One region of the Streptosporangium sp. NPDC000095 genome, then DNA from elsewhere that is predicted to be linked to it. Evidence: riboswitches for the same ligand, from Rfam matches in the RefSeq annotation. Region 1 holds a riboswitch; the other holds the start of a gene.
What was found. A riboswitch is a leader RNA that binds a small molecule or an ion and turns the genes downstream of it on or off. The one in region 1 is predicted to bind glycine.
Positions count from the first base shown of each region.

Region 2: it holds a riboswitch for glycine, as region 1 does, so the genes downstream of both, gcvT (glycine cleavage system aminomethyltransferase GcvT) here and gcvP (aminomethyl-transferring glycine dehydrogenase) in region 1, are expected to answer to the same signal.

Region 1 covers NZ_JBIAZS010000008.1:331,331-338,358, forward strand. The annotation lists gene ACFY3V_RS20320 (alpha/beta family hydrolase) at 1-132, opposite strand, end outside; gene ACFY3V_RS20325 (hypothetical protein) at 279-629, shown strand; gene ACFY3V_RS20330 (tetratricopeptide repeat protein) at 793-1,575, opposite strand; gene gcvP (aminomethyl-transferring glycine dehydrogenase) at 1,711-4,566, opposite strand; glycine riboswitch at 4,746-4,838, opposite strand; gene ACFY3V_RS20340 (MerR family transcriptional regulator) at 4,853-5,473, opposite strand; gene ACFY3V_RS20345 (bifunctional nuclease family protein) at 5,618-6,088, opposite strand; gene ACFY3V_RS20350 (MerR family transcriptional regulator) at 6,168-6,818, opposite strand; gene ACFY3V_RS20355 (FHA domain-containing protein) at 6,845-7,028, opposite strand, start outside.
Region 2 covers NZ_JBIAZS010000005.1:97,330-104,357, reverse strand. The annotation lists gene ACFY3V_RS13615 (L-serine ammonia-lyase) at 1-753, opposite strand, end outside; gene gcvH (glycine cleavage system protein GcvH) at 826-1,215, opposite strand; gene gcvT (glycine cleavage system aminomethyltransferase GcvT) at 1,212-2,303, opposite strand; glycine riboswitch at 2,337-2,431, opposite strand; glycine riboswitch at 2,432-2,530, opposite strand; gene ACFY3V_RS13600 (gamma-glutamyl-gamma-aminobutyrate hydrolase family protein) at 2,603-3,298, opposite strand; gene ACFY3V_RS13595 (3-oxoacyl-ACP reductase) at 3,435-4,199, opposite strand; gene ACFY3V_RS13590 (aldehyde dehydrogenase family protein) at 4,205-5,551, opposite strand; gene ACFY3V_RS13585 (glutamine synthetase family protein) at 5,554-6,921, opposite strand; gene ACFY3V_RS13580 (FCD domain-containing protein) at 6,985-7,028, shown strand, end outside.

The DNA.
Region 1 (7,028 bases):
GTCCCGCACGGCCAGCAGGTCCGGGGCGTCGACTCCCCCGGCCGAGCCGTGGGTGAGCACCAGCAGGAAGCGCGGGGCGGCCACCTCGTCGATCTCCACGAGGGCCGGGCCGTGCGGGGTCACGATCTCCAGGGGCCCGGCCGTGCTCGCCGGAAGCCGGGGTTCCGCGGTGGTCCGCGGGGCGGACGCCTTCGCGAGGGGGGTGGAGTCGAAGGTGGACACGAATCTCGTCCTAACGGCTGATGCCCGGCGGCCGGGGGCGAGGGAACAATCGAAGCGTGCAGGACTACCAAGATATCCGCCAGGACATGCGCGCCACCATCGAGGCCCGGCGCGACCTCGGCCCGGAGTACGAGGCCGCGCTCGTCGACTCGTTCGTGTCACGTCTCGACGCGACCATCGCCCACCGGGTGCGCGCCGAGTTGCACGCCACCGGGGCACCGGCGGCCAGGCCGCGCAGGAGCACGAACTCCTCGATCCCGATCGCCCTCGGTTCCATGGGCATCGGGATCCCGCTCACCGCCATCGCCGCGCAGAACGCCGGCACCGCCGGACTGCTGCTCGCCTGGGGCGGAATCGTCGCGATCAACTTCGCCCACGCCCTGAGCCGCTGGCGGGAGCGCGACTGACGGCGAGGGCGCCGCGGGGACGGGGAGACGCCTTTCCTGTGGTCCCCTGTGGATCCGCCACTCCCGGACAGTGTCCGGCCCGGCCTCATCGGCCCGGCGACCGCCCGACGTCCGCCCACAGGGCGACCGCCGCTCCGCGCACGGCCCCCGAAGTCACCGGACCTCAGAGATCCCGGTCGAGGCGCAGGCGGACCTCACCGGCGAGGTCCTCGTCGGCGCTGTCCAGACCGTAGCGCCACACCCGCTCGGCGTCCTCGTCGCGCCCCCTGAGCGGAAGGGTGCGCGCCAGGAGCTCGATGGCCAGCGCACCGGTCTCCACGTCTCCGCCCTCCTCGATCGCACCGGAGAACTCGGCGCAGGCCATCTCCAGATGAGCGATGCCGAGCATCACCCGCAGTCTCGGCACCTCGGCCGCATCCGGCACCGAGAGCGCCTCCAGGAGCACCTGCGCGGCCTCGGCCGGCTCGCCCTCCTCAAGGAACACCTCCGCCAGCCGCTGAGCGGCCCGAGGAGCGATCTCCGGGTCACGGGTGGCGAGCGCCTCGCGAAGCGACCGCTCGGCCTCCTCATCGCCCGTGGCGAGCCGCGCGAGGGCCATGTGCGCCAGCGGGACGTAGGCGGGGTGGCCGACACCCAGCGCGGCCTGCCAGGCGGCGCGGGCCTGCTCCGCCAGGTCCTCCCTTTCGAAGCTCCCCGCGAGCAGGCAGGCGGCCTGGGCGGCGAACTCCGGGTGCCCGGTCGCCAGCGCGGTGCGCGCGGCCGCGCGGGAGCCCGGCACGTCTCCGCTCTCCTCGAGCACCACCGCGAGCCCCACCGCCGCCTGGGCCCTGTCGGGTTCGTCGGGATCGGCGACCAGCTCAGCGAAGATCGTGGCGGCGCCGTCGAGATCGCCCGACTCGGCCAGTCTTCGCGCGGCGTCCAAGGGACGGGTGTCCACCTCAGGCATGCATGATCCTTCCGGATACGGAGACGCCCCGAGCCTAACGACTCGGGGCCTCGTCCGTCCCCCCGCATTCCCGGCGGATATCACGGTTCGCACGGGTTTCCCGGCTCTCGCGCGATGTCCACGAGGCCGGCGGGATCAGTCCTCGTACGCCTCCAGGGGAGGACAGGAGCAGACCAGGTTACGGTCGCCGTAAGCCTGGTCGATACGGCGGACCGGCGACCAGTACTTGCCCTCGCGCACCGACGGCAACGGGTAGGCCGCCTCGGTGCGGCTGTAGGGGTGGGCCCACTCGTCGACGACGAGGCTGTCGGCCGTGTGCGGGGCGTTGCGCAGCGGGTTGTCGGTCCTGTCGTACGCGCCGGAGGCGACCTTCGCGATCTCCTCGCGGATCGAGATCATCGCCTCGCAGAACCGGTCGAGTTCGGCCAGGTCCTCGCTCTCGGTCGGCTCGATCATCAGCGTTCCCGCCACGGGGAAGGACATGGTCGGGGCGTGGAAGCCGTAGTCGATGAGGCGCTTGGCCACGTCGTCGACCGTCACCCCGGTCTCCTTGGTGATCTGGCGCAGGTCGACGATGCACTCGTGGGCGACGAGGCCGCCGCGGCCGGTGTAGAGGACCGGGTAGTGGGGGCTGAGCCTGCGGGCCAGGTAGTTGGCCGACAGGATGGCCTGCTCGGTCGCCGCCTTCAGGCCGTCGGCGCCCATCATCCGGATGTAGGCCCAGGAGATGGGCAGGATGCCCGCCGAGCCGTACGGCGCGGCCGAGACCGGGCCGACCATCGTACCCTCACGCAGCGGATGGCCGGGCAGATAGTCGGCCAGGTGGGCGCGGACCGCGACCGGGCCGACGCCGGGGCCACCGCCGCCGTGCGGGATGCAGAAGGTCTTGTGCAGGTTGAGGTGGGAGACGTCCGCCCCGAACTCCCCCGGCCTGGCCAGGCCGACCAGCGCGTTGAGGTTGGCGCCGTCGACGTAGACCTGCCCGCCAGCCTCGTGCACCAGCTCGCAGATCCGGACGATCGTCTCCTCGTACACGCCGTGCGTGGACGGGTAGGTCACCATGATCGCGGCAAGCTGCTCGCGGTGCTTGTCGATCTTCGCGACGAGGTCGTCGAGGTCGACGTTGCCCTTGTCGTCGCAGGCGACCACGGCCACGCGCATGCCGGCCATGACGGCGCTCGCGGCGTTGGTGCCGTGCGCGGACGAGGGGATCAGGCAGACGTCGCGGCCCGACTCTCCGCGCGCGGTGTGGTAGGCGCGGATCGCCAGCAGCCCGGCGAACTCCCCCTGCGAGCCGGCGTTCGGCTGAAGCGACACGGCGTCGTAGCCGGTGACCTCGGCGAGCCAGCGCTCCAGCTCCCCGATCAGCTCGATGTGGCCCGCGGCCTGGTCCTCGGGCGCGTAGGGGTGCAGCCCGGCGAACTCCGGCCAGGTGATCGGCTCCATCTCGGTGGTCGCGTTGAGCTTCATGGTGCAGGAGCCCAGCGGGATCATCGACCGGTCGAGCGCGATGTCCTTGTCCTGGAGCCTTCGCAGGTAGCGCAGCATGGCCGTCTCGGAACGGTGGCTGTGGAAGACCGGGTGGGTCAGGTAGTCGCTGACCCGCGCCAGCGCGGCGGGCAGCGCGTCGTGGGCGGCGGCGTCGAGGTCGGCCAGCACGGCGCCGCTGATCTCGAAGGCGGCCAGGACCTGCTCCAGGTGGAGCGGCTCGGTCTTCTCGTCGCAGGTGACGCCCACGTGGTCGGCGTCGACCAGGCGCAGGTTGACGCCGTTCTCGCGGGCCGTGGCGACGATCTCCTCGGCGCGGCCGGGCACCCTGGCGAGCACGGTGTCGAAGAAGGTGTCGTGCACGACCTCGACACCGCCCTGGCGCAGGCCCTCGGCGAGCACGACGGCGTGCCTGTGGGTGCGCCGTCCGATCCTGCGCAGGCCCTCGGGTCCGTGGTAGACGGCGTACATGCCGGCGATCACGGCGAGCAGCACCTGCGCGGTGCAGATGTTGCTGGTGGCCTTCTCCCGGCGGATGTGCTGCTCACGGGTCTGGAGGGCGAGCCGGTACGCGGGGCGTTTGTCGGCGTCCTGGGAGACGCCCACCAGGCGGCCCGGCAGCTGGCGCTGGAGACCGTCGCGGACCGCCATGTAGGCGGCGTGGGGGCCACCGAAGCCGAGGGGGACGCCGAAGCGTTGCGAGGACCCGACGGCGATGTCGGCGCCGAGCTCGCCCGGCGCGGCCAGCAGGGTGAGGGCGAGCAGGTCGGCGGCGGCGACCACCTGGGCGCCGCGCGCGTGGGCGGCGTCGGCGACGGCGCGGAAGTCGCGGATCCTGCCGCTGGCGCCGGGATACTGCACGAGCACCCCGAAGCACTCGGGAAGCTCGGCGGTGAAGTCGCTCTCGACCAGTTCGATGCCGAGCGGCTCGGCGCGGGTGCGCAGCACCGCCTTGGTCTGCGGCAGCGCGTCGGCGTCGACCACGAACACCTTCGAGGGGCCGCGGCCGGCGCGGCGGGCCAGGGTCATCGCCTCGGCGGCGGCGGTGGCCTCGTCGAGCAGGGAGGCACCGGCGACGTCGAGGGCGGTCAGGTCGGAGACGACGGTCTGGAAGTTGATCAGGGCCTCCAGACGGCCCTGGGAGATCTCCGGCTGGTAGGGCGTGTACGCGGTGTACCAGCCGGGGTTCTCCAGGAGGTTGCGGCGGATGACGCCCGGAGTGATCGTGTCGTGGTAGCCCAGGCCGATCATCGAGGTGAGCACGGTGTTGCGCCCGGCGAGGACTCGAAGCTCCGCGAGGGCCTCGGACTCCCCGGCCGCCGGGGGCAGGCTCAGCCGCCCCGCGGAGCGGATCGCCTCGGGCACGGCCACCGCGACCAGGTCGGCCACGGAGGCGAATCCGACCGCCTCCAGCATGCGGGTCTGGCCGGCGTCGTCCGGCCCTATGTGGCGGGTGGAGAACGGCAGGGAGCCGAGTTCGCTGAGCGATGACAGGTCGGTCATGGTGAAGCCTCCCGGGACGGGGTGGAGACCGGCGCTGGGCGCGGGCGTATGCCTGGTCTCCCCCTCTGTCATCACGACCGTCTCACGCGTCGTGACCTGAGAGCTTCACCTACCCGTGACGGGAGGCTTGCACCGTCGGTGAGTCGCACCTGGCCGGCGCGCCTGCTTTCCAGAGTTGCCTCGTCCGTGCGGTACCGGGTGCCTGAGAGATTCCGGGGAGGTTGCTCCTTCGGCGCCCCGCTCGCTGTCGGGGTCTCTCCCGCACAGGGTCAGCAGCAGTCCGAGTTTACCCGGTTCGTCGTGCTCTGCGACGGCGGGCCAGCTCATCGGCCTGATGATCGCCTAAAGGGCCCTCGCTCGACTCCGCACGTTCGCCGGGCAGATCCGCGAGGGAGCCCTCCACCTCCTGCCACACCCGTCCCAGTGCTATGCCGAAGACTCCCTGGCCGCCCTGGAGGAGGTCGATCACCTCGTCGGGCGAGGTGCACTCGTAGACGCTCACCCCGTCGCTCATCAGGGTGATCCCGGCCAGGTCGTTGACGCCCCGGTCGCGCAGGTGCTGCACGGCGATGCGGATCTGCTGGAGGGAGACGCCGGTGTCGAGGAGCCGTTTGACGACCTTGAGCACCAGGATGTCGCGAAAGCCGTAAAGGCGCTGGGAGCCGGATCCGTGGGCGGCTCTCACGGTGGGCTCGACGAGGCCGGTGCGCGCCCAGTAGTCGAGTTGCCGGTAGGTGATGCCGGCCGCGGAACAGGCCGTCGGGCCCCTGTAACCGATGTCGGCGGGCACCTTCACCGGTTGCCCGTCGAACAGCAGACCCTCTTCACCCGCGCGCTGACGTGCCGACTGGCGCCGTTTCGGGTCATCCTGATCGGCGTTTCTACCCTCGCCGCTGCTGACCGCCACGCGGACCTCCGGCTTTCTCTCATCCCACGGCCTGATCTGGGGGTTTACGCACGGCCGCAGGGTTCACATGCACCGTAGGACTGGGGCCAAGTCCAGTCAACGACCCCACTCGGCGCGTCGTGAAGCGTAAATGCACCGAAATTCCTACCCCGCGCGGCCGAAGTCCTCGGGCGTGATCGTGTCAAGGAACTCCCTGAACTTCTCCACCTCGTCCTCCTGGTCGTCGGGGATGATCACCCCCGCCTCCCGGACCACATCCTCACTCGCGAAGATACGTGCGCCGGTTCGAAGTGCCAAGGCGATCGAGTCCGAGGGACGCGCGCTCACCTCCACCCCGTTGGAGAACACGAGATCGGCGAAGAAGATGCCGTCGCGCAGAGCGACGATGTTGACCGTGCTCAGCCGGACTCCGAGCCCTTCGAGCACGTCACGGAACAGGTCATGAGTGAGCGGCCGGGGTGGTGGTTCCTCGGCCTGGGCCATGGCGATCGCCGTGGCTTCCGTCATGCCGATCCAGATAGGCAGGTAACGCTCCCCATGCGTCTCTTTCAACAAGACGATCGGCTGGTTGGAGGGCATTTCAACTCGAACGCCCACGACCTCCATCTGCAACACGGGCTGCTCCGTCTTCGCTGGATTCCGACCGGTTTGTTCAACGTAACACTCGTGGGGGTACGAGTGCCTGGTCAGGCTCTCACCGACCCAGAGCCCCACGCACGCCGGAACGCAGCAGCGAGGCGTGCAATTCCAGCAGCAGGCCGGAAATCTCCCTCGCCGTCTCGTCGGCCTGGTCGATCGCACCCGGCCCGCGACGGCGCAGCAGCGGGGCGACGGCCTGCTCCACCAGGCCCGCCTCGCGCTCGGCCGCGGCCTTGACCGCCCTCAGGTGGCGGGCGCGCAGGCCGAAGGCGGCGAGGGCTCCGACGCTGCGGGCCACGGCCAGCGCCTCGGCGTCGTAGTAGCGGGCCACCGCGGCCAGCAGGCCGTAGTCCTCAAGCTCGGCGAGGGTCTCCTCGTCGAGCTCGGCGGCGGCGATCAGCTCCTCGCGGGTGAGCCTGAGCTCGGGAGGCGCCTCGTCGGGGACGGCGCGCGGCCGGGCGGCCGGGCGCTCCTCACGATCGGCCGCCTCCAGATGATCCTTGATCACTCGCAGCGGCAGGTAGCGGTCACGCTGCTCGCTGAGGATGTAACGGAGCCGCTCGACGTCGGCGTAGCTGAACTTGCGGTAACCGGAGGGACTGCGCTCCGGCTCGATCAACCCCTCGCCCTCCAGGAAACGAATCTTGGAGATGCTGACGTCGGGGAACTCGCCCTGCAGGAGGGCGAGCACCTCCCCGATGCTCATGTGCGCACGAGCGGCCTGCGAGCTCATCATCCTCCAGCGGCGCCGCGGGTGAGGAAGACGAGGCGGAACTTGCCGATCTGCACCTCGTCCCCGCCGTACAGCGGGACCTCCTCGATGCGCTCGCGGTTCACGTACGTGCCGTTGAGGCTGCCGACGTCACGGACGGTGAAGACCCCGCCGCCGCGCCGGTAGAACTCCACGTGACGGCGC
Region 2 (7,028 bases), on a different contig from region 1:
CTGCCGGTGGAGCTGGTGGGCGCGGCGGCGGACCTTCAGGCCGCCGGGCAGCATGCCCTCCTTGTCGATGCCGCGCCGCACGCACTCGCTCATGACCTGCCACAGGACGAGCAATCGGTCGCGAACCTCGGCCTCGGTGCGGCCGAACGCCTGCTCGTTCTCCAGCATCAACCCGGAGATGGACAGCCCGGTCTCCGCGCACTGGGCGAGCAGTTCGGCGGCCGTGGTGAAGGGGTGGGGCAGGACGGTGTCGTCGGCTTTGATCCGGTCGGCGCCGGTGGCGTTCTCGTCGACGACGAAGCCGCCGCCGACCGAGTAGTAGACCTTCTCGCGGACCGTCTCGCCGGACTCGGACAGGGCGGTGAAGCGCATGCCGTTGGGGTGGCCGGGGAGCGAGATCTTGCGTTCGAAGACGAGGTCCTCGCCGACGACGAAGGGGATCTCGCGCGAGCCGTACAGGGAGATGGTGCCCGACTCGCGCATGGCGGCGAGCCGGCCCTCGACCGCGTCGACGTCGACGAGCTCGGGCTTCTCGCCGGACAGGCCGAGCAGCACGGCCTTGTCGCTGCCGTGGCCCTTGCCGGTCAGGCCCAGCGAGCCGTACAGGACGGCGCGCACCCGGGCCGTCTTCTCCAGGAGCCCGTCCTGGTGGAGGCCGCGGGCGAACTTGTGGGCGGCGGCCATCGGGCCGCCGGTGTGCGAGCTGGACGGGCCGATTCCGATCTTGAAGAGATCGAAGACGCTGATCGTCATCTGAATCCTTCCAGCGTGGACGGCCACGCGCGCCCTCCGGCGCGCGTGACCGTGACGCGAGGGGGGAAAGGCTTAGGACTCACCCGAGGTGAGCGCGGCGTACTCCTCGGGCGACAGCAGGTCGTCGGCGGAGCCCTCAAGACGTACGCGGAACAGCCAGCCCTCACCGTAGGAGTCGCTGTTGACCAGCGAGGGGTCGTCCACGACGGCCTGGTTGACCTCCACGACCTCGCCGTCGACCGGCGCGAAGATGTCGCTCACCGACTTGGTCGACTCGACCTCGCCGACGGCGTCACCGGAGGCGACCGTCGCGCCGACCTCGGGCACCTGCACGTAGACCACGTCACCCAGCGCCTCGGCGGCGTAGGCGGTGATGCCCACGGTGAGGGTGAGGCCGTCATCGATGCCGGAGATCCACTCGTGTTCCTTGGTGTAGTGCAGGTCCTCGGGAATGCTGCTCATTTTTTCCTCCTGTAGAAAGGCAGTGCGACGACCTCGACCGGCTCGTGGCTGCCCCTGATGTCGACGGCCAGTCCTGACGACAGGCCGTTGTCCACGTAGGCCATCGCGATAGGCCTGCCCAGTGACTGGGAGGGCGCCCCGCTGGTGACCTCGCCGACGACCGCGCCGTCACCGGCGACCACCACCGGATACCCGTGCCGGGGCACCCGGCGGCCGGTCGCGACGAGGCCGACCAGGCGGCGGGACGGCGGGACGTCCTTGAGGGATTCGAGGGCGGCCCGGCCGACGAAGTCGCCCGGTTTGTCAAACCTCACCACACGGCCGAGCCCGGCGTCGAACGGGGTCAGGGCGGCCGACAGCTCGTTGCCGTACAGCGGCATCCCGGCCTCCAGACGGAGGGTGTCGCGGGCGGACAGGCCCGCGGGGATCAGGCCGTGCGGCGCGCCCGCCTCGGTGAGGGCGGCCCAGAGCGGTTCGGCGTCCTCGGCCGCGACGAACAGCTCGAAGCCGTCCTCGCCGGTGTATCCGGTACGGGCGACGAGGGCCTCGCGACCGGCGACGACGGCGGGCAGGCCGGCGTAGTACCTGAGCCCTTCGAGGTCGGCGTCGGTGAGCGAGCCCAGGATCTCCACGGAGCGCGGCCCCTGGACCGCGACCAGCGCGTACCGCTCGGAGCGGTCCTCCACCGCGGCGTCGAAGCCCTTGGCGCGGCCGGTCAGCTCGGCGGCCACCCGGGGGTAGTTGGAGGCGTTGGCGACGACCATGAACTCGGCGGGGGCGAGCCGGTAGACGATCAGGTCGTCCAGCACGCCGCCCTCGGTGTCGACGATCATCGTGTAGCGGGCGCGGCCGGGCTCCAGCGCGGAGAGGTGGCCGACCAGCGCGTAGTCGAGGGCTTCGGCGGCCTGTGGCCCCGTCACGAAGATCTCCCCCATGTGGGAGAGGTCGAACAGGCCGGCCGCCTGGCGGACCGCGTTGTGCTCGGCCGACTCGCTGCCGTAGCGGAGCGGCATCAGCCAGCCCGCGAAGTCGGTCAGCGTCGCGCCGAGGGACTCGTGGACGCCGCGCAGCGGCGTAGGTCGGGACATGTGCGCACCTCAGACAAGGGACAGATGAGAGCATCCTCCCCCTCTGTCGTGGGTGCCTGAGAGTTTCATCCGGGTTTTACCGGACTTTCACCTTCGGCGAGGTCGTGGGACCTGCTTTCCAGAGGGCACCTACCCGCACGGTCCTTTGCCTTGAGAGGTTCGCGGGGAGGGCTTGCTCCTTCAGGGGTCCTGGTCTGGCTGTCAGGACGCTCTCCCGCACGGGTTCATCGGTGTCGTCGGCCAGCCTAACCGCCCGCACCGGCCGAGCGAAATCCCCTCGCGGCCCCGATCCGTGCCGGTCAGGGGGTGGCGTGCCGGACCAGCGCCTCGAACAGAGCCGACTCGTCGTCGGTCTCGGGGTGCCACTGGACGGCGACGGCGAAGGGGTGGCCGTCCACCTCCACGGCCTCGACCGTGCCGTCCTCGGCGTGGGCGGTCACGGTCAGGCCCTCGGCGAGCCGGTCGAGGGCCTGGTGGTGGTAGTGGGCCACCTCCACGGTCTCGGTCCCGAAGATCTTCGAGGTGTGGCTGCCGGGGGCGAGCCGCACCGGCATCCTGCCGTACTGGCCGGGGGCCGGGGCGTGCCCGGCGTGGCCGACCACGTCGGGCAGGTGCTGGTGGAGGCTGCCGCCCAGCGAGACGTTCAGGATCTGCATGCCCCTGCAGATCCCCAGGAAGGGTGTGCCCCGCTCCAGCGCCGCCTCGACCAGTCCCAGCTCGGCGTCGTCGCGGAACGGCCGGACGTAGCCGGTCCGCTCGTGCGGCTCCCGCCCGTACCGCTCGGGGCCGACGTCACCGCCACCGGCCAGGATCAGGCCGTCCAGGCGCCCCACCAGCGCCCAGGGGTCGCCCGCCGGGGGCAGGATCACCGGCTGCCCGCCCGCGCGGGCCACGTGGTCGACGTAGTCGTACGGCAGGAGCGCGGTGGTCGTCTCCCAGACGGTGAAGCGCGCGGGCTCGACGTAGCAGGTGATGCCGATGACGGGACGGGACATGATCTCTTTCTCACGCGGACGCCGGGGACATGGGAGATGGGCCCACGTCCTCGCACGTTATCGGGGCCGGGGTATGGCCTGGGCAAATCCCGCCACCGCCGGTCGCGAAGGTGGCGGGGCGAGGTCTACAGCGGGTCTACAGCGGGGTGACGTACGCGCCGGAGATGCCGCCGTCCACCAGGAACTCGGAGCCGGTGATGAAGCTCGCGTCGTCCGAGGCGAGGAACGCCACCGCGGCGGCGATCTCGGACGCCTCGGCGAAGCGGCCCACCGGGATGTGGACGAGGCGGCGCTGCGCCCGCTCGGGGTCCTTGGCGAACAATTCCTGCAGCAGCGGCGTGTTCACCGGCCCCGGGCACAGCGCGTTCACCCGGATCCCCTCGCGGGCGAACTGCACGCCCAGCTCGCGGGACATGGCGAGTACCCCGCCCTTGGAGGCGGTGTAGGAGATCTGGCTCGTCGCCGACCCCATCACGGCGACGAACGACGCGGTGTTGATGATCGACCCCTTGCCCTGCCGCCGCATGTACGGGATGGCGTGCTTGCAGCACAGGTAGACCGAGGTGAGGTTCACCTCCTGGACCCGGCGCCAGGCGTCGATGCCGGTCTCCAGGATCGAGTCGTCCTCGGGCGGCGAGATGCCCGCGTTGTTGAACGCGATGTCCACGCTGCCGTAGGTGTCGAACGCGGTCTGGAACACCCGGGCGACGTCGTCCTCGTCGGTCACGTCGGCCCGCACGAACAGCCCCCCGACCTCCTCGGCGGCCGCCGGACCGGTCGTCTCGTCCAGGTCCACGCACACGACGCGGGCGCCTTCCGCGGCGAACCGGCGCGCGGTGGCGAGGCCGATCCCGCTTCCGGCGCCGGTGATGACGGCGACCCTGTCCTGCAAACGCAGCATCGCTTCTACTCCTCGGAAATGAAGACGTTCTTGGTCTCGGTGAACGCTGACAGGGCGTCGGGACCCAGCTCGCGGCCGAGGCCCGACTGTTTGAAACCGCCGAACGGGGTCCAGTAGCGGACGCTCGAATGCGAGTTGACGCTGAGGTTGCCCGCCTCCACCGCTCTGGCGACCCGGAGCGCCCGGCCGACGTCGCGGGTCCAGATGGACCCGCTCAGGCCGTACGGGGTGTCGTTGGCGATCCGTACGGCGTCCGCCTCGTCGTCGAACGGCACCACCGACACCACGGGGCCGAAGATCTCCTCGGTGAACGCCCGGTCGTCGGCCGACCGGGGCGTCAGGACCGTCGGCGGGAACCAGAACCCCGGCCCCGACGGGCACACGCCCCGCAGGTGGGGCGGTTCAGTGACGAAGGAGGCCACCCGTTCCCTGTGCTCGGCGCTGATCAGCGGGCCCATCTCGGTGGCCTCGTCGCGGGGGTCGCCGACTCGGACGTTCAGCACCGCCTCGCCGAACCGCGCGAGGAACTCGTCGTGGACCGAGCGCTCGACCAGGATCCGGGAGCGCGCGCAGCAGTCCTGGCCCGCGTTGTCGAACACCGCGTACGGCGAGGTCGCCGCGGCCTTCTCCAGGTCGGCGTCGGCGAAGACCACGTTGGCGCTCTTGCCGCCCAGTTCCAGGGTGAGCCGCTTGACCTGTCCGGCGCAGGTGGCGGCGATCTGCTTGCCGACCTCGGTCGAGCCGGTGAACACGATCTTCGCCACCCCCGGGTGCTCGACCAGCCGGGCACCCGCGACCTCCCCGACCCCCGGCAGGACCTGCAACACCCCCTCGGGCAGGCCGGCGGCCAGCGCCAGCTCGGCCACCCGCAGGGCGGTGAGCGGCGTCCACTCGGCGGGCTTGACGATCACGGTGTTGCCCGCGGCCAGCGCCGGGGCCGCCCCCCAGGTCATGATGACCATCGGGAAGTTCCACGGCACGATCACGCCGACGACGCCCAGCGGTTCCCTGAAGGTGACGTCCAGTCCGCCGGGCACCGGGATCTGCAGGCCGTGGTCGCGCTCGGGCGCCCCCGCGTAGAAGTCGAGCACGTCGGCGACGTTGCCCGCCTCCCAGCGGGCGTTGCCGATCGTGTGCCCGGCGTTGGCGACCTCCAGCAGGGCGAGCTCATCGGCGTGCTCGCGCACCAGCGAGGCGAAACGGCGCAGCAGCCGGGCACGGTCTCCCGGTGCGACGTTCCGCCAGTGCGTGAAGGCGCGCCCGGCACGCTCCACGGCCCTGTCGGTCTCGGCGGCGTCGGCCATCTCGATCTCGGCGACCGCCTCTTCCGTCGCCGGATTGATGATCTTCACATTCACATCCGTTCGAATCCCCGGAAAAGCTCCCAGTCGGTCACCGCCGCGTCGAAGGCGGTGAGCTCGACCCGGGCGTTGTTCGCGTAGTGCGCCACGACGTCCTCACCGAAGGCGGCCGCCGCGAACTCGGAGGTCTCCCAGAGCTCCAGCGCGTCGCGCAGCGTGCTCGGCACGGTCTCCGCGCCCGAGGAGTAGGCGTTCCCCGTGAAGGCGTCCTCAAGCGGCAGCTCGTTCTCGATGCCGTGCAGGCCGGCCGTGATCAGCGCCGAGACCGCCAGGTAGGGGTTCACGTCGCCGCCGGGGACCCGGTTCTCGATCCGCAGCGATGGGCCGTGGCCGACCAGGCGCAACGCGCACGTCCGGTTGTCCACGCCCCACTTGACCGCGGTGGGGGCGAAGCTGCCCTGCACGTACCGCTTGTAGGAGTTGATGTTCGGCGCGTACAGCAGGGTGAGCTCGCGCATCAGCGCGATCTGCCCGGCGATGAAGTGCGCTCCCGTCGCCGACAGCCCGTGCGGCCCGGAACCGGCCATCACCGGCTCCCCGCCCGCGTCCCTGAGCGAGATGTGGATGTGGCAGGAGTTGCCCTCGCGCTGGTTCGGCTTGGCCATGAAGGTGATCGCCATGCCCTCCTGGGAGGCGATCTCCTTGGCGCCGTTCTTGTAGATCGAGTGGTTGTCGCAGCTGGCCAGGGCCTCGGCGAAGCGGAAGGCGATCTCGTGCTGACCGAGGTTGCACTCGCCCTTGGCCGACTCGACGTACATGCCCGCGCCCTCCATGCCGAGCCTGATCCTGCGCAGCAGCGGCTCGACCCTCGCGGTGCCGAGGAGGGAGTAGTCGACGTTGTAGAGGTTGGCGGGGGTCAGGTCGCGGTAGCCGCGGCGCCAGGCGTCCTCGTAGGTGTCGCCGAAGACGACGAACTCCAGCTCGGTGCCGACGAAGGCGCCCCAGCCCCGCTCGTCCAGCCTGGCGAGCTGCCTGCGCAGGATCTGGCGCGGCGAGGCGGTCACGTCGGAGCCGTCCTCCCACACCAGGTCGGCCATCACCAGGGCCGTCCCCTCCTGCCACGGCACGCGGCGCAGGGTGGACATATCGGGTTTCATGACAAAGTCGCCGTATCCGCGCTCCCAGGACGACATGGCGTAGCCGTCGACCGTGTTCATGTCGACGTCGACCGCGAGCAGGTAGTTGCAGCCCTCGGAGGCGTGCCGCAGCACCTCCTCCAGGAAGTAGCGCCCCGACAGGCGTTTGCCCTGGAGGCGGCCCTGCATGTCGACGACCGCCAGCAGTACGGTGTCGATCCGCCCCGCCCGCACCTCGTCCTGAAGCTCGGTGACGTCCACACGCCCTCCTCGTCGGGGTCTTATTGGGCTAGTGTTAGACCATTGACGTGCAGCGGGGGGAGCGTTGTCAAGGGCCGGAGGAGATAATTGGACGAGCTGTCGCGGTTGACGGCCGTGTTGCGGCCGGTGCG